One region of the Serratia sp. NA_13 genome, then DNA from elsewhere that is predicted to be linked to it. Evidence: predicted binding sites of a transcription regulator. Region 1 holds the regulator's gene; each other region holds the start of a gene.
What was found. Region 1 encodes PhoB, which activates phosphate uptake and scavenging genes when phosphate is short. Its sites were predicted from a motif close to CTGTCATAAAACTGNCNNAT; they were not measured.
Positions count from the first base shown of each region.

Region 2: the regulator PhoB is predicted to act here: its motif matches at 2,503-2,522, upstream of glpT (glycerol-3-phosphate transporter).
Region 3: the regulator PhoB is predicted to act here: its motif matches at 4,859-4,878, upstream of ACUTSU_RS11800 (PhoX family protein).

Region 1 covers NZ_JBQZFV010000002.1:129,531-135,826, reverse strand. The annotation lists gene ACUTSU_RS04155 (PstS family phosphate ABC transporter substrate-binding protein) at 1-642, opposite strand, end outside; gene phoR (phosphate regulon sensor histidine kinase PhoR) at 659-1,975, opposite strand; gene phoB (phosphate response regulator transcription factor PhoB) at 2,000-2,689, opposite strand; gene sbcD (exonuclease subunit SbcD) at 2,891-4,123, shown strand; gene sbcC (exonuclease subunit SbcC) at 4,120-6,296, shown strand, end outside.
Region 2 covers NZ_JBQZFV010000011.1:60,861-67,156, forward strand. The annotation lists gene glpB (glycerol-3-phosphate dehydrogenase subunit GlpB) at 1-678, opposite strand, end outside; gene glpA (anaerobic glycerol-3-phosphate dehydrogenase subunit A) at 668-2,311, opposite strand; gene glpT (glycerol-3-phosphate transporter) at 2,677-4,032, shown strand; gene glpQ (glycerophosphodiester phosphodiesterase) at 4,115-5,194, shown strand; gene yigL (sugar/pyridoxal phosphate phosphatase YigL) at 5,230-6,030, opposite strand; gene pldB (lysophospholipase L2) at 6,042-6,296, opposite strand, start outside.
Region 3 covers NZ_JBQZFV010000006.1:185,971-192,266, reverse strand. The annotation lists gene pdxA (4-hydroxythreonine-4-phosphate dehydrogenase PdxA) at 1-786, shown strand, start outside; gene rsmA (16S rRNA (adenine(1518)-N(6)/adenine(1519)-N(6))-dimethyltransferase RsmA) at 779-1,597, shown strand; gene apaG (Co2+/Mg2+ efflux protein ApaG) at 1,610-1,987, shown strand; gene apaH (bis(5'-nucleosyl)-tetraphosphatase (symmetrical) ApaH) at 1,990-2,841, shown strand; gene ACUTSU_RS11800 (PhoX family protein) at 2,881-4,770, opposite strand; gene folA (type 3 dihydrofolate reductase) at 4,964-5,446, opposite strand; gene ACUTSU_RS11790 (threonine/serine exporter) at 5,589-6,053, opposite strand; gene ACUTSU_RS11785 (threonine/serine exporter family protein) at 6,050-6,296, opposite strand, start outside.

The DNA of each region.
Region 1 (6,296 bases):
GATACTGTTCAGCGAACCGGCCACCGCCTGCACCACCGAGGCAGAACCGGGCAGTTCATTGACCCGTGGCATAAAGTCTCCGCCACACAGCGCACGCAGTTTGAAATAGCCATAGGTGCCGGATGCCGAATTACGCCCAAAGCGTTGCAGCGCACGCTGCTGCCAATCGCCTTTCAGCCCCAATTCCCCCCAACGCGTCACCGGCTGGTTTTCACCACAGCGCAGGGTAGCGGAGAAAATTCGGTCAAGCTGCTGCAAATTAAGACCGCGTAGCGGGTTGTCCTGATGGACCAACACCACCAGCGCATCGACGGCGACCGGCACTGCCAGCGGCGCATAGCCATAGCGGTGTTCGAATGCCGACACTTCCGCCGCCTTCATCGGCCGACTCATCGGCCCCAATTGCGCGGCCCCCGCAGCCAAAGCGGTCGGCGCAGTTGAAGAGCCTGCGGCCTGGATCTGCAAATTAACGTTGGGATAATGCTGGCTGAAGTCTTGTGCCCATAGCGCCATCAGGTTCGCCAGCGTATCGGAGCCGACGCTCGACAGGTTGCCGGACAGCATACCATCCGGCTGCGCTAACGCGCCACGGCTCGCCAGCAGCGCCAGGCAAAGCAACAGCCCTCGGATCATTCGGATCATACCAGCCTCTCGCGCGTTAATTTTTCACCGCATTCTCTGACAAAGCTGCGGGAACAATCAACCGGTTAGGCAAGGTAAAGATGAATCGGGTGCCAATGCCCTGCTCACTGAGGATCTCCAGCCGCGCGTCATGGTGGCTGAGCGCATGCTTGACGATCGCCAGCCCCAACCCACTGCCGCCAGTCTGGCGTGAACGGGCTTTGTCGACACGATAGAAACGTTCGGTCAGGCGCGGAATATGCTCGGCGGCGATGCCCGGCCCATTATCACTGACCTGGAACTGCGCACCGTTTGGCGTCTGTTGCCAGCTCACCTCAATATTGGTGCCCTTTGGCGTGTGATTGACGGCATTGTACACCAGGTTTGATACCGCGCTGCGCAGTTGGTCATCGTTGCCGAACACCTTGAGCTGTTCGTTCACCCGGAAGCTAATCTCATGGTTGCCGCTGCTCAGCGACTGCGCTTCGCGTTGCAACACCCGCAACATCAGCGGGATATCTACCCGTTCGTTCATATCGACGTTAGGTGCCGCCTCAATGCGCGATAGCGTCAGCAGCTGTTTGACCAGCCCATCCATACGCCGGGTCTGCTCTTGCATGGTGCCCAGCGCTTTGCCGCGCAGCGAGCCATCCAACTCTTCGTCGCTCATCATCTCCAGATAGCCCTGCAACACCGTGAGCGGGGTACGCAGCTCGTGGCTGACGTTGGCGAAGAAGTTACGTCGCGCGCCTTCCAGCTGGCGCATTTGGGTGACATCACGCGCTACCATCAGTAATTGCCCTTCGGAATAAGGCATCACGCGGAATTCGACGTAGTGCTCATTGTTCAACTGCAACGTCAACGGACGGGAAAACTCCTGCTGTTGCAGATAATGACTGAACTCCGGATAACGCAGCAGGTTAAGGATGTGCTGACCATTGTCTTCCGGCCAGCGGAAGCCCAGCAGGTGCTGCGCCAAACCGTTACACCAGAAGATATTGCCTTCGACGGTGGTCATCACTACCGCATCGGGCAGCGATTCCGCGCCGCTGCGGAAGCGTTTGATCAACAGCGCCAGCTCACGCCGCCGACGGCGATTACGCTGCTGCATCTGATACAGGCCGTAAAACAGCGGTTCCCAGCTCCAGCGCCCGGGTGGCGGCGTCATGCTGCGGTCAACCCACAGCCAGTGGGAAAGTTTGAGTTGGTTGTAGAAATTCCATGCCAGCGCCGCCAGCACGGCGGCCAGTAGCAACCAAGGCAGATAACCGAAAATCAGCCCCAGCAGTAAGGCAGGCAAGCAGAAAAGGGCCAGCTCCAGGGCCAGCCTCTTCCAGGATAGACGTTCTAGCACGGCATATTCTCCAGCGCGTCGCGATCAATAACGCGTTGAGAATCGGTAGCCGGTGCCCCGAACGGTTTGAACCATTTTGTCATGACCACTGGTCTCTAACGCCTTACGGAGCCGACGGATATGCACGTCAACGGTGCGGTCTTCCACATAAACGTTAGTGCCCCAGACGTGATTAAGCAACTGTTCGCGGCTATAAACACGCTCTGGATGAGTCATAAAGAAGTGCAGCAATTTGAACTCGGTCGGCCCCATATCCAGCGCCTGCTCGTTGGCCATCACCCGGTGTGAGGAAGGATCCAGGCTCAGCCCTTGCATTTCAATCACTTCTTCCACCGCCATCGGTGAAATGCGGCGCATTACCGCCTTGATGCGCGCCACCAGCTCCTTCGGCGAGAAAGGTTTAGTGATGTAATCATCCGCCCCAACTTCCAGGCCACGGACACGGTCTTCTTCTTCACCGCGAGCGGTCAGCATCATCACCGGAATATCGCGGGTCATAGCTTCACGCTTCATATGTTTAATAAACTGAATGCCGGAACCTCCGGGTAACATCCAGTCGAGCAACACTAAATCAGGGAACGGCTCAGACAGGCGCGTCACTGCGCTGTCATAATCCTCAGCTTCCAACGGTTGGTAACCATTCTGTTCCAACACAAAGCACACCATCTCACGGATCGGCGCTTCGTCTTCCACCACCAGTATGCGTCTTGCCATCGTCAATCCTGCCAATGTGTTAGCGATCACAGTTGATTGCGGGCGCCATTATGCGTCAGTTTTGTGACAGATTTATGAAATAAATAGCCTTGAAAAAACCTGCCTGTTACAGGCAGTAAGCATAGCGATTATTTCTAATCACGCAGAAACATCATATTCCCTTTATAATCCCCGCCATTACCCTATCGCCCCGGGAGTGTCATGCGCCTGATCCACACCTCTGACTGGCATCTTGGCCAGTTTTTTTTCACCAAAAGCCGCGCCGCCGAACATCAGGCTTTTCTGCGCTGGCTGATTGAGCAAATCGAGCAACAGCAGGTGGATGCGCTGATCGTCGCCGGGGACCTGTTCGATACTGGTTCGCCGCCAAGTTATGCCCGCGAGCTGTATAACCGTTTCGTGGTGGAACTGCAGCGCACCGGTTGCCAGTTGGTGGTGCTGGGCGGCAACCACGACTCCGTGGCAACCTTGAATGAGTCGCGTGAATTGCTTTCCTGCCTGAATACCACCGTGATTGCCAACGCGCAGAGCGAAACCGAACAACAAATTCTGGTGTTGAATCAGCGCGACGGTCAGCCGGGTGCGGTGCTGTGTGCCATCCCTTTCCTGCGCCCACGCGATCTGCTCTCCAGCCGCGCCGGCGAGTCCGGAGTGCAAAAACAGCAGGCGCTGCAAGAGGCTATCGCCGACCATTATCAAAAGCTGTATCAGGCGGCCTGTACACGTCGTGATTCACTGGGCTTGCCACTGCCGATTATTGCCACCGGCCATCTGACCACCGTGGGCGTCACCACCTCCGATTCGGTACGCGATATCTACATTGGCACGCTGGACGCCTTCCCCGCGCAGGCCTTTCCGCCGGCTGACTACATCGCACTGGGTCATATTCACCGCGCGCAGAACGTCGCTAAATCCGAGCATATTCGCTACAGCGGCTCGCCGATCCCTCTCAGTTTTGACGAATTGGGCAAAGCCAAAAGCGTATTTATGGTGGATTTCAGCGCGGACGCTCTGCAACAGATCACTGCGCTGGAGATCCCCAGCTTCCAACCGATGCAGCTTATCAAAGGTGATTTGGCACAGATCGAGCAACAATTGCAGCAGTTCGCCGATTATCAAGGCGAATTCCCGGTGTGGCTGGACATTGAAGTGGCAACACAGGACTACCTTAGCGACATTCAGCGCCGCATCCAGTTACTGGCCGATCAACTGCCGGTAGAAGTGGTGCTGTTGCGCCGCAGCAAAGAACAGCGACGTCAGGCCATTGAACAGCAGGACAAGGAAACGCTCAACGAACTGAGCGTCAACGAGGTGTTCGAGCGGCGGCTGGCGCAGGAGCCTGAAATGGCCGAACAACGTCGGCAACGAATGAGCCAAATGTTCCAGCAGGTGGTCGAGTCCGTGCGGCACAACGACCAGGAGCCGAGCCAATGAAAATCCTCAGCCTGAGGTTAAAAAACCTCAATTCCCTGCAGGGCGAATGGAAAATCGACTTTACTGCCGAACCCTTTGCCAGCAATGGGTTATTCGCCATCACCGGACCCACCGGCGCAGGAAAAACCACCCTGCTGGATGCTATCTGCCTGGCGCTGTATCACCAGACGCCGCGGCTAAACGTCACGCCGAGTCAGAACGAGCTGATGACGCGCCACACCGCCGAATCGCTGGCTGAGGTCGAATTTGAAGTCAAAGGGGTCGGCTACCGCGCCTTCTGGAGCCAGCGCCGTGCCAAAAATGCCCCAGACGGTAACCTGCAGGCACCGAAAGTGGAGCTGGCGCTGCGTGAAGACGGAAAAATCCTGGCGGACAAGGTACGCGACAAGCTGGATATGACCGCCGCAATCACCGGGTTAGACTTCGGCCGCTTCACCAAATCGATGATGTTATCCCAGGGGCAGTTCGCCGCCTTCCTCAATGCCGATGCCAATGACCGCGCCGAACTGCTGGAAGAGCTGACCGGCACCGAGATCTACGGCCAGCTTTCCGAACGGGTTTTCGAACAGCATAAGCAGGCCAAGGCCGATTTGGATGCGCTGCATCAACGCGCCAGCGGCATTGAACTGCTCAATGACGAACAGCGTCAACAATTGGAGAGCCAGTTGGTTGAGCTGGGGACGCAGGAGAATGCCCTTGGCGAACAGGCCCGCCTGCAGCAGCAGGCGCTGAACTGGTTACAGCAGTGGCAACAAACTCAGCAAAAACAACAGGAATACCAACGCAAACTGAACGCGGCGCAGCAGGAACAGGCGGCGGCGGAACCGCAACTGCAGCAACTGGCGCGCAGCGAGCCGGCAGAAAAACTGCGGCCATTGCTTAACGAACGTAACCGCTGCCGCAACGACCAACAGGCGCTGCAACAGCAGATAAGCCAATTAACGCAGCAGCAGGAGCAACAGCTAGCCCAGATGGCGCCGTTGCAACAGGCGGTGGAGCAAGCCCGTGCCCAGTTGCAGGCACATGTTGAACACCAGCAGACGCAACAGCGGTTGATCGACGAGCAAGTCGTCCCGCTCGATAACCAGATTGCCCAGTTACAGAAAACGCAGGCCGAACTGCAACAGGCATGCGATAGCGCCGCACAACAGTATGCCCAGCAAAAAACAGCGCTTGAGCAGCTCGAAGTTCAGCGAACCCGGTTGACCGCACAAGCGGGCCAGCATCAGGAAAAACTTAACGGTCTCACCACCGCGCTGTCGGCGCAGCAGCAACAACAAAATACGCTGGAAGCCCAGTCGCCCCTGGCGGCACTGCGCCAGCGTCAGACCGAACTGGCCGAGCTGCGCCCGGTACGCCAGCAGTTATTTACCCTATCGTCCCTGTTTAGCCAGGTCAGCGAACGTCTGGATCAGCAGCGTAAAGACTCCGCCGCCCGTCAGACACAGCTTGGCGAACATGAAAAACAGCTCGAAGAGACGCGGCTGCAGTATAAGCAGCAAAAAGCCCACCAGACAGACGTGGAAAAAGCCCTCGAGCTGGAACAGCGCATTGTTAGCCTGGAAGCAGAACGCGCCCGCCTGCAAACCGGTGAACCCTGCCCGCTGTGCGGCTCCTGCAGCCACCCGGCCATTGAACAGTATCAGGCGGTAAAACCTTCTGAAACCGCATTGCGCCTGGCCCAGATGCGCGCCACAACCGAGGCTTTGTATACGCAGGGCACCGAACTGCGCACCCGTTGCGAAAGCCTGAAAGAACAGCAACAGCGTCAACAGCAACTCATCACGCAAGACGAGCAACAGTTGGCCACCCACCTTCAGCAGTGGCAAACCCTCACCACGCCGCTGGCATTTGACTTTAGCCTGCAAGACGCCGACCGCCTGAGCCAGTGGCTGAACGCCTGCGACAGCGAAGAACGTCAGAGTCAGGCCGCCCTGCTGCAACACGAACAGGCATCGCATGCCGTGCAGCAGGCCAAAGACCAATTAGCCGCACTGCAAACACAACAGCAGCAGGCGCAACAAGAGAAAGCGCGGCTGGACGAGCGTTACATCCTGCTGGAGAAAAGCCACGCAGAGGCCCAGTTGCAACAGCAACGCCTGCAGCAACAGTGGCAGGAAGGTGAACAAGCCCTGGGCGAGCAACGTGCGCAGCGGCAGGCACTGTTTGGTGA
Region 2 (6,296 bases), on a different contig from region 1:
GGGCAGAAAAATCGCCTCGGCATCAGCGGCCAGCCGACGCATTTCTTCCGCCACCGGCGTCAGGTTTTCCGGCAGGTCCAGCACTCTGGCGATATTCACCGCCCGGAACTCACTGGGGTTGTTGCGCAGCCGATCCAGCGCCGGCAAGTGCATATAAGCGACTTCAGCCTTGATGCCCAAGGTTTGCGTCAGGGAACTGGCGGCCAACTGCGGCTGAAAATCCAAAAATCCTTCAATGCCGATCACTGCAATATTTTTCCACGGCAGTTCGCCGTCCAACGGCGTGACCGGAATAGCCTGTGGACTAAGCCAGGTAGCCCGGCGCGTACCCAGCGGAGTCACTCGCAGATGATTACGTTCACTGCTGCCCTGCAGGCTCAAACCACAACGTTGCAACAGCAGGGCCGCGTCATCCGACAGTCCGGCTACCCTTTCAGCGCCCATCAGCGAATAAGGATGCTGTGGTGCCTGTAGCGCAAGTGCCGGTAGCGCCATCAACGGTGATTCCACCGGGGTGCCATCGGGCAACTGCGCCAGCAGATCAAGCGATCCGGATGAAAAATAGAGTGCGCTTTGGCCAGAACTGACCACGGCGCAGCGCTTGCCCTGTTCCGCCAGCCTGATAGCGCAGGTCATGCCTGCCAGTCCGCCGCCAATCACCACTACGTCAAATCGCATCATCGGCCTCCTGATCCCCTCGGGCATCGAGCCCGCACAATCCTTGGTAAACCCAGCTGGTAAACTCACTTTCACGTAGCGCATCGCCCCAGGCGATCGGTCTCACCCCTTTCCAACGCTCGTTAAGGAAATGCGATAGCTGATCGATAGACTGCTGCGGGGTAGTGACGTTAAAACGCGTCAACAGCCCGGCGGCACGGCAGGCGCAGAGCTCCCCCTGGCAGGTGCCCATGCCGACACGGGTACGGCGGCGTAGATCGAGCAGGTTATTGACGGTGAGGGAGTTCACCGCATAACGCACTTCACCGGCGGTGACCGCTTCACATTCGCACACCAGGCTGTTATCCAGCCGATCGCCGGCCGGTACCTGACTGGCCCTGTCGCCGTGGCGATAAACCGCCGAGCCGCGAATGCTGGCAGGCAGGGAAACCACGCTGCGCACCGTTTCTTCCGCCGACTGACGGGAGCCGGGCAAGGCTTCCTGCGCGGTGGTACAGGGGCTATCCAACCTGAGCTTTTCACACACTTTATCGGTCGCCCACTGCGCCATCAGCCGGTAGGTCATCAACTTGCCGCCGGTAATGGTGATAAAGCCTTCCAGGCCGTCGCGGCTGGCATGATCGAGCAGCACGATGCCACGGCTGACGTTGCGGCCGCTGGGGTCGTCGTCACTGGCTACCAGTGGCCGCACACCGGCATAGGCTCGCAGAATACGCGTCTGCGCCAGCTCCGGCGCCAGCAGCGCCCCCTCGCGGATCAGAATGTCCACTTCCTGCGGCGTCACCAGCATGTTGTCGATCTGGTCATAATCAATATGGGTGGAGGTGGTGCCAATCACCGAGATGGTGTCGCCCGGCACCAAAATATCGGCGTCCGCCGGTTTGCGGCAGCGATTGATCACCATGTTGTTGATGCGATGGCCGAGGATCAACAGCGCGCCCTTGGCCGGGAACATACGAATGCGCAGATCGGCATATTCCGCAATCTGCTGGCCCCAGATGCCCGCGGCATTGACGACCACTTCGGCATGAATATCGTAGCGCTGCGCAGATTGATGGTCGAAAACACGCACTCCGGTTACACGATCGCCAGCGCGAAGTAAACCGACCACCTGATGATAGGTGAGGATCTGCGCACCGTGCTCTCGGGCATCGAGCATATTGGCGGTTGTGAGACGGAAGGGATCGACAGTGCCGTCCGGCACGCGAACCGCGCCGATCAGCGCCGGATTGGCCGCTGGCTCCAGACGCAGCGCCAACTGTGGGTCAATCGCTTCGGCGTTGATACCGGCACTGTGGCAGGAGGCAATAAACTGTTGTTGGTAGGCCAGAGAATCCTGCGGCAGCGTAATAAACAGCCCATCGCTACGCTCGATGCAATGGTACGCAATGCGCTTGAGGATTTGGTTTTCTTCTATGCATTCACGCGCCGACTCGCCGTCGGTCACCGCATAGCGTGCTCCACTGTGCAGCAGCCCGTGGTTGCGCCCAGTGGCACCGGTAGCGATATCGTGACGCTCCAGCAGTATACAACGCAGGCCTCGGCGCGCGCAGTCACGAGCAATGCCCGCACCGGTCGCACCACCGCCAATGATGATCACATCCGTTTCGTTATCCGATGAATGGCTGCTCATGAGACTCTCTCAGAATCTGTAGTTATTCACCTATTGAGCCACATTCATTGGGGGCTTTGTTTGATAAGGAACAATAACGAACTCAAAACGAAAACCAAATGTCCACAAAAAACCATGAATGTGATCATAATCACGATTTTTAGGCGTTTTTCTATTTCATAACGTTAACGAATCGCTCAAAATCCGCCGGTGTTTCATAAAAGTGTAACAAATGCGCCATTCATCACAGCGACACCAGGCTGATTTGACTAGGATGACGCTCGTTATGGAACAAAAAAACACCACATTCGATATCCGCTCAATCATCAAATGAACGTAAAAGATCATATTGATGTGATAACTAGATAAAGCCATCGGAGGCGCTCATGTTGAGTATTTTTAAGCCGGCAGCACACATTTCCCGTGTGCCGGTCGACAAAGTCGACCCGCTGTACCGTAAATTGCGCTGGCAAATTTTTATGGGGATTTTCTTCGGTTATGCCGCCTACTACCTGGTGCGCAAGAACTTCACCCTGGCCATGCCTTACCTGATCGACCAGGGCTTCAGCCGCGGCGACCTCGGTTTCGCCCTGTCCGGTATTTCCATCGCCTACGGTTTTTCCAAATTCATCATGGGGTCGGTTTCTGACCGCTCCAACCCACGCGTGTTCCTGCCCGCCGGCCTGATCCTGGCTGCTGCGGTGATGCTGTTCATGGGCTTCGTGCCATGGGCGACTTCGAGCATCGCGGTCATGTTCGTTCTGCTGTTCCTGTGCGGTTGGTTCCAGGGGATGGGCTGGCCGCCATGTGGTCGTACCATGGTGCACTGGTGGTCGCAGAAAGAGCGCGGCAGCATCGTTTCGGTCTGGAACTGCGCCCATAACGTGGGTGGCGGTTTGCCGCCACTGCTGTTCCTGCTGGGCATGGCCTGGTTCAACGACTGGCATGCAGCGCTGTATATGCCGGCCTTCGGCGCCATCCTGGTTGCTCTGATCGCCTTCGCCCTGATGCGTGATACCCCGCAATCCTGTGGCCTGCCGCCGATCGAAGAATACAAAAACGATTACCCGGACGACTACAGCGAGAAAGCGGAAGAAGAGCTGACGGCCAAGCAGATCTTCATGCAGTACATCCTGCCGAACAAACTGCTGTGGTACATCGCCGTAGCCAACGTGTTCGTTTATCTGCTGCGTTACGGCATTCTGGACTGGTCACCGACCTACCTGAAAGAAGTGAAACACTTCGCGCTGGACAAGTCTTCATGGGCTTACTTCCTGTACGAGTATGCCGGTATTCCGGGCACCCTACTGTGCGGCTGGATGTCGGACAAGGTGTTCAAGGGTAACCGTGGTGCCACCGGTGTGTTCTTCATGACGCTGGTGACCATTGCCACCGTCGTTTACTGGCTGAACCCGGTCGGTAATCCTGGCATCGATATGGCCTGTATGATCACCATCGGTTTCCTGATTTACGGCCCGGTGATGCTGATCGGTCTGCACGCACTGGAACTGGCGCCGAAGAAAGCCGCCGGCACCGCCGCAGGCTTCACCGGTCTGTTCGGTTACCTGGGCGGCTCTGTTGCAGCCAGCGCCATCGTCGGCTACACCGTTGACTACTTCGGTTGGGACGGCGGTTTTATGGTGATGATTGGCGGTAGCATCGGTGCGGTTGTGCTGTTGTTGCTGACCATGCTGAGCGAGAAAAAACACCACGCGGAAATCGCTGCCAACAAACGCGGTTAAGCGTCATACAACTTTCGCATTATTTAAAGGCCGCGCTGCGGCCTTTTTATTACCTGGCACCTACAACATGGAGAACAACAATATGCGGACTCAAGTCAAAGCCCTGCTGACAGGGATTATCCTGGCCACCTCAATGGTCAGCGCTGCACAGGCTGCCGACAAGGTGGTGATCGCCCACCGTGGCGCCAGCGGCTATCTGCCGGAACACACGCTGCCGGCGAAGGCTATGGCCTACGCGCAGGGTGCAGACTTCCTCGAGCAGGATCTGGTGATGACCAAGGACAACGAGCTGGTGGTGTTGCATGACCACTATCTCGATCGCGTCACCGACGTAGCCGAACGTTTCCCGGACCGCGCACGCAAAGACGGCCGCTATTACGCCATCGACTTTACCTTGCCGGAAATCAAATCGCTGAAGTTCACCGAAGGCTTCGAGATTGAAAACGGTAAAAAAGTGCAGGGTTACCCTGGCCGCTTCCCGATGGGTAAATCCGATTTCCGCGTCCATACCTTCCAGGAAGAGATCGAGTTTGTGCAGGGTCTGAACCATTCAACCGGCAAGAACATCGGTATTTACCCGGAAATCAAAGCGCCATGGTTCCACAAGCAGGAAGGCAAGGATATTTCCAGCAAGGTGCTGGCGGTGCTGAAGCAGTACGGTTATACCGGCAAGGGTGACAACGTTTATCTGCAATGCTTCGACGCCAACGAGTTGAAGCGGATTAAAACCGAGCTAGAGCCGAAGATGGGCATGGATCTGAAGCTGGTCCAACTGATTGCCTATAACAAATGGCAGGAAACCTATGAGCAGAAGGCCGATGGCAAATGGGTGGAATATGACTATGACTGGATGTTCAAGCCGGGTGCGATGAAACAAATCGCCCAGTATGCCGATGGCATTGGGCCGGACTACCACATGCTGGTGGTGGCTGAGAAATCCAAACCGGGCAAGGTGGTACTGACCGATATGGTGAAAGAAGCCCATGCCAACAAGCTGGCGGTGCATCCCTTCACCATCCGTGCAGACGCACTGCCGGACTACGTTACCGACGTAAATCAGCTGTATGACGTGATTTACAATCAGGCAGGCGTTGACGGCGTGTTCACCGATTTCCCTGACAAGGGCGTGCAATTCCTGCAAAAGCAGAACCAGCACAAGTAATACCGTTCGGGGCGCCGCAAGGCGCCCTGTTCATATCAACCCAGGAACATCTTGCGCAGATAATGCGGCACCGCGTCATCGACATTGGAGCCAATCACTTCCAGCTCCGGCAGCTTGTCTTTCAGGCGCTGATGCGCGTCGCGCATGATGCAACCCTTGCCAGCCATCGACAGCATTTCCAGGTCATTCATGCCGTCGCCGAAGGCAATGCTCTCTTTCAGCGTATAGCCGATGATCTTGGCTACTTCTTCCAGCGCATGGCCTTTTGACACACCACCGGCCATCACTTCCAGACAAGTTGGGAACGAGAAACTGACGTTAACCCGATCTCCCCAACGCGCATTGATGGCATCTTCCAGCGGCAACAGCTTTTCATGATCGTCACAGGTGAAGTACACCTTGCACACGCCGTCGGTTTCCAACAGGCCCGGTTCGAACAACTGGTACTGGAAAATCGATTCCTGGAAAAACTCTTTCTGTTCAGGGCTTTCGCGGTTGATGTACCAGTCGTCGTTGCGGTAGACGTTGGTGGTGATGTCCGGATCGTTATGCAGCATACCGTAGAGATCGCGGGCAATGTCTTCGGCCAGGTTGTGGCTGAAAATCAACTCACCGTCAGTGTTATGCACGCGAGCGCCGTTGGAGGTGATCATAAAGGCGCTGATCTCGAGGTTATCGCGGATCTGCGCAACGTCGATGTGATGACGGCCGGTAGCAAAGACAAAATGTACGCCACGCTGGGTCAACAGCTTCAGTGTCTCTTTGGCGTAAGGTGACAGGGTGTGGTCGGGTGACAGCAGCGTGCCATCTAAATCGGAAGCGACGACGTGATACATAGCGGTAATTTCTAACCTCTAATGGTGTAGTCGGCGGTAGGGGTACCGCCTAAGTGTTGAGCAAAGAAACGCAGGATTGCGCTCAGTGCTTCGGCGCGCATCGCGTCCCGCTCAAACAGGATCTCATGCCGTGCGCCTTCGATAACCTGCGGTTTTCCCCCTTCACAGGGATGTCCCGCTTCTGACAATGCCTGACAAAAAGCCTGATGAGAACGGTTGTCGACCACCCGATCCTCACCGGCCTGCAATAATAATAGCGGCGTGGT
Region 3 (6,296 bases), on a different contig from region 1:
GCGGGTACCTTGACGGTATTACCGGTCACTACCGCTTATCCGGTAGTCGCTGGTGAGTTGAACGTAGGCAACAGCGCCTATGTGGTAGAAACTTTGGCGCGTGCCTGCGACGGTTGTCTGAACGGTGAATTCGCCGCGTTGATAACTGGCCCGGTGAACAAGGGCGTAATCAACGACGCCGGCGTGCCGTTCATTGGCCATACCGAATTCTTTGCCGATCGCAGCGGTTGCGATCGCGTGGTGATGATGTTGGCGACCGAAGAGCTGCGCGTGGCGCTGGCGACCACCCACCTGCCTTTACTGGCGGTGCCTGGCGCTATCACCCGGCAAAGCCTGCATGAAGTCATCCGCATTCTCGACCACGACCTGAAAACCAAATTTGGCCTCGCCCAACCGCAGATCTATGTCTGCGGCTTGAACCCGCATGCCGGGGAAGGCGGCCATATGGGGCGTGAAGAGATTGACACCATCATCCCGGCGCTCGACGCGCTGCGTGCTGAAGGTATCACTCTTATCGGCCCACTGCCGGCAGACACCCTGTTCCAGCCCAAGTATCTGCAACATGCCGATGCGGTGCTGGCGATGTATCACGATCAAGGTCTGCCGGTGCTAAAATACCAAGGGTTCGGCCGGGCGGTAAATATTACCCTCGGTTTGCCTTTTATCCGTACCTCGGTCGACCACGGTACCGCTTTGGAACTGGCCGGCACCGGCACCGCCGATGCAGGCAGTTTTAAAACGGCCTTGAATCTCGCCATTAAAATGATAATTAATTGTAATGAATAATAAAGTCCACCAAGGGCACTTTGCCCGCAAACGCTTTGGACAGAACTTTTTAACCGATCAGTTTGTCATCGACAGCATTGTCTCCGCCATTCACCCGATGCCGGGTGAGGCGGTGGTTGAAATCGGCCCCGGCCTGGGCGCACTGACCGAGCCGGTCGGCGCACGTATGGATCGCATGACGGTGATTGAGCTGGACCGCGACCTGGCGGCCCGCCTGGAAAATCACCCACAGCTGAAAGACAAACTGACCATTCACCAGCAAGATGCCATGACGGTGAACTTTGCCGAAATGGCCGAACAGGCTGGCCAGCCGCTGCGTGTGTTTGGTAACCTGCCGTATAACATTTCGACGCCGCTGATGTTCCACCTTTTCAGCTATACTCAGGCCATTCGCGACATGCACTTTATGTTGCAGAAAGAAGTGGTTAACCGCCTGGTTGCCGGCCCGAACAGCAAGGCCTACGGGCGTTTGACCGTAATGGCACAGTACTACTGCAACGTTATTCCGGTGCTGGAAGTGCCACCGACCTCCTTCACCCCGGCACCGAAAGTGGATTCCGCCGTGGTGCGTCTGGTGCCACATCGGGTGAACCCGAACCCGGTTGGCGACGTGCGCATGCTGAGCCGTATTACCACTCAGGCGTTCAACCAACGCCGGAAAACCGTCCGTAACAGCCTGGGCGACCTGTTCACCCCAGAGCAACTGACGGAGTTGGGTATCGATCCGATACTGAGAGCAGAGAATATTTCTGTGGCGCAATACTGTAAGCTGGCCAACTGGCTTTCAGCCAATCCCGCGCCGCAGCAATAAGGAGTAGTGGTCATGATTGATTCGCCCCGCGTATGTATTCAGGTACAAAGTGTCTATGTGGAATCACAGTCGATACCTGAGGAAGAACGTTACGTCTTCGCTTATACCATCACCATCCGCAACTTGGGGCGTTTCAATGTGCAACTGCTGGGCCGCTACTGGCTGATCACCAACAGCAATGGCCGCCAGACCGAAGTTCAGGGCGAAGGCGTCGTTGGCGAACAGCCGCTCATCCCGCCCGGCGGAGAATTCCAATACACCAGCGGCGCGATCCTTGAAACGCCGTTGGGTACCATGGAAGGCCATTACGAAATGGTTGATCATCAGGGCCAGCCGTTCCAGACCGCTATTCCGGTGTTCCGCTTAGCTATCCCAACGCTGATTCACTAATTATGTCGACATATCTTATCGGTGATGTTCATGGCTGTTTTGATGAACTGAAATCGCTGTTGGCCCAGGTGGCTTTCGATCCCCAGAATGACCAGCTGTGGCTGACCGGCGATTTGGTCGCCCGCGGCCCCGGTTCACTGGATGTCTTGCGATACGTGCGTTCACTCGGCCCTGCGGTACGCATGGTGTTGGGCAACCACGACCTGCACCTGCTGGCAGTTTACGCCGGCATCAGCCGCAACAAACCCAAAGATCGCATCACGCCGCTGCTGGAAGCGCCGGACGCCGACGAGTTGATCAACTGGCTGCGCCGCCAACCGGTGCTGCAGGTGGATGATGAGCAAAAACTGGTGATGGCCCACGCCGGCATCACCCCGCAGTGGGACATCGACACCGCGAAAATGTGCGCGCGCGAAGTGGAAGCGGTACTGAGCAGCGACAGCTACCCACTGTTCCTCGATGCCATGTACGGCGATATGCCGAACAACTGGAGCCCGGAACTGAGTGGGCTGGCGCGCTTGCGTTTCAGCACCAATGCCCTGACGCGCATGCGTTACTGCTTCCCGAATGGCCAGCTCGACATGATCTGCAAAGATGCGCCAGGCACCGCACCTGCGCCGCTCAAACCCTGGTTTGAATTGCCACGATTGGTCGATGCCGATTACACCATTATCTTTGGTCACTGGGCATCACTGGAAGGCAGAGGCACACCGGCAGGTGTTATTGGCCTCGATACCGGTTGTTGCTGGGGGGGCGACCTGACCATGCTACGCTGGGAAGACCGACAGTACTTTACCCAACCGGCCAATCGCCGAAATCTGCTGGACGGCGTGCACCAGCAGGCTGCGTTATAATCAAGCCGGGGCGGTCAATGCCGCCCCGCTGTTTTCTGGTTAAGCCCCGATCACCCCACCGTCTTCACGCGTAATCATCAATACTGACGAACGCGGACGAGGACTATTATTCGGGAAATGCGAATCTCCTTCCTCCCCCGGATGCTGAACGTTGACGAACATCGTCTTATAATCCGGCGTGAAGGTAATCCCGGTCAGCTCGCACGACTTTGGCCCAACCATAAAGCGGCGGATCTCGCCACTGAGGGGATCGCCCACCAGCATCTGGTTGTTCCCCTGCCCGGCATAGTCGCCCTTGTTACTGTATTTACCGTCAGTGAGGATCCACAGGCGACCGGCCTTATCAAAACCCAACCCGTCCGGACTGTTAAAGGTATTGTCTGCCGTGATATTTGGCGTACCGCGGTTCACCCCTTCCGGGTGCGCAATCGGGTTGCCGCACAGCGCATAAATATCCCAGGTGAATGACGCCGCCGTAGCATCGCCACCCTCATCCCAACGGATAATCTGACCATAGACATTGTTCGGACGTGGGTTAGCCGCGTTCAATGGCATACCTTCTTCACCGCGCTTGCTGTTGTTGGTCAGTGTGCAGTAGGCACGACCATCATGCGGGTTGACTGCAATCCATTCCGGACGGTCCATTTTGGTGGCCCCCACCTGCGCCGCAGCCTTGCGGGCGAAGATCAGCACTTCGGCCTCATCACGGAAACCGTTTTCCGGCGTCAGGCCATTTTTGCCGAACTCCAGGGCAATCCAGCGCCCGGTACCTTTCAACGGCGTGCCGGCAGCATCACCATCAAACTGCGCCACATACAGCGTGCCTTCGTCCAGCAGACTACGGTTATTGGCCGGGTTAGCCACATCGACCACGCCTTTGGAAACGTATTTATAAATGTGCTCACCGCGCTCATCGTCGCCCATGTAAACCACCAGGCGGCCATCCTTGGCAACGCTTACCGCGGCATTTTCGTGTTTGAAACGGCCCAGCGCCGTGTGTTTGATTGGCGTCGAAGTCGGATTCATTGGGTCAATTTCGACAATCCAACCGTGGCGGTTAAATTCATTCGGGTTCTTCGCCACGTCAAAACGCTCGTCGTAATCCGGCCAGTTGCGCTCCGGTTCACTAACTTTTAGCGTATAGCGCTTTTGCTCCGCCGTGGTCTTATAGTCGGCCTGATGGGTGCCAAAATAGGTATCGAAGTTCTCTTCACAGGTCAGGTAAGTGCCCCAGGGCGTTTTACCGTTGGCACAGTTGCCGAAGGTGCCCAGTACCTTGCGCCCGGTCGGGTCAGCTGCCGTTTGCAGCAAGGCATGACCGGCGGCTGGGCCACTGAACTGCATCTCGGTGTTGGCCGTAATACGGCGGTTATAGCGCGACGGGCGCTCTACTTCCCATCGCTGGCTGTCACCGGCGCGCTTTACTGCCACGATAGAAACACCGTGCGCAGCCTGAGATTTACGCACATCTTCCAGACTGGTGGCTTTGCTGCCGCCATGGGCAAACAGATACTGCTCGTTAACATATTCATTGTTGATGGCCATCACGCCGTGATTATCATCAATCGGGAAGAAGCTCATGCCATCGTTGTTGTCGCCGAACTGCTTTTCCTGGTCGGCGGCACTGTTGTTACCCTGCGGGTCAAAAGCGGCTGCGCCCTCCACCAGCGGCTCGCCCCAGGAGATCAGCACCTCGGCACGGTAACCCGGTGCAATCACCACCTCATCGGCCGTTGAGGCCGCAATGCCTTTGAAACCCAGCAGCTTGTTCGGCGGTAAATCCTCGGCCAGTGCTTCGGCGGAAACCGTCCAGATGCCGCCGCCGAGGAAACCGGCCAGGCCTACGGCTCCGGCACTGCCCAGCAGCAGTTTACGACGGGTGGGATCGGTCAGGCGGTCGGCATCTAATTGCTCAATTTTGCTCGTCATTGCTTTGCTTCCTTTTTTAAATGGCGCCGCAGTCAAGATTCACCAGAGTTGCCAGGCGCTCAGAGTTGGGCTTCATACTAATCAGGAAGTGTGACAAAAATGTTACAAGAAGAAGTCAGCGGAGGTTTGCCGCAGAAACGACAAAGGGCGCAATCTCTTGCGCCCTCAGTAAGATACAACTAACACCCGGTAATCAGCGGTGCTCTAAAATCTCGAAGCAATAGCTGTGAGAATTCACTTCGTCAGCATCGTGGAATTCGCTAAACGAAGTTTCCCATTCATCCGGCTCATAGTCAGGGAAATGGGCGTCGCCACCGACTTCGGCATCGATATGCGTCAGATACATGCGATTAGCGCGCGCCAGGAATTGGCTGTAGATACGCCCACCGCCGATCACCATCACTTCTTCCACATCCCCGGCAGCGGCCAGCGCTTCGTCGATAGACATTACCCAGGTCACCCCGGCATCGGTGCCGGCGCGGCTGCTTAAAACGATGTTATGGCGGCCCGGCAATGGACGACCAATCGACTCGAAAGTTTTACGGCCCATAATCACCGGTTTATTCAGCGAGTTACGTTTAAACCACGCTAGGTCCGCCGGCAGGTGCCACGGCATAGCGTTTTCCATGCCAATAACGCGATCCGCCGCCAAGGCAGCGATCAGGCTGATAATCATTGTTAAACCCTGTGTAGGCAGCAAAATTGCTGACACTATACGTAAAGCCCTAACTGCCGTCGATAGGCTAATCAAGCAATATGAATATATAAGATAGCTCTTATCAGTATATCTAATGTTCAATTCAATCGACGGGTCACGCTTAAACGCCAGGGCGTTTTCGGTACAGCCACAGCCCAGGTAACGACAGCCCGATCGATAATGCGCCGACGATAAAACAGGCCTTGAGGAAGTTGCTCATCAGGGTGGCCATCAGCGCCTCGCTATAACCCAGATGCGAAATTTCCACCACCGAGATCATCGCGGTATAGGCCGAGATCCCCGGGAACATCGGGATCACCGCCGCCACGGTAAACACCTTCGGGTGTGCCAGCAGCCAGCGTGACCAGTAAATGCCGATCATGCCGATTAAAATCGCCGCCAAAAACGTGGCCCATTCGATGTTCATTCCTGCGTGCATCAGCAGCATGCGTGAACCGTGACCTACTGCGCCAAGCAGCGCACAATAGCGCAGCGCGCGCACCGGGACGTTGAATACCATGGCAAAACCCAGTGCCGGTACCGCCGCCAGCAGCATGTCCTGCAGCAAAACCCAAAGCAGATTCATGACCACCCCCGCAGATCCCACAGCGACATTGCCATCACCACGCCAATGCAGGTCGCCAACGTCAACAGGCTGGCCATCGCCCAACGCGCCAGTCCGGTATTGATGTGGCCTTTGAACATGTCCGCAACCGCGTTAATCAGCGGGAACCCCGGCACCAGCAGCAACACGCTGGCAGCCATCGCCACCGTAGAGGTTTGGCTGAACACCGGCAGCCGTAGCAACAGACCGGAAACCGAGGTCGCG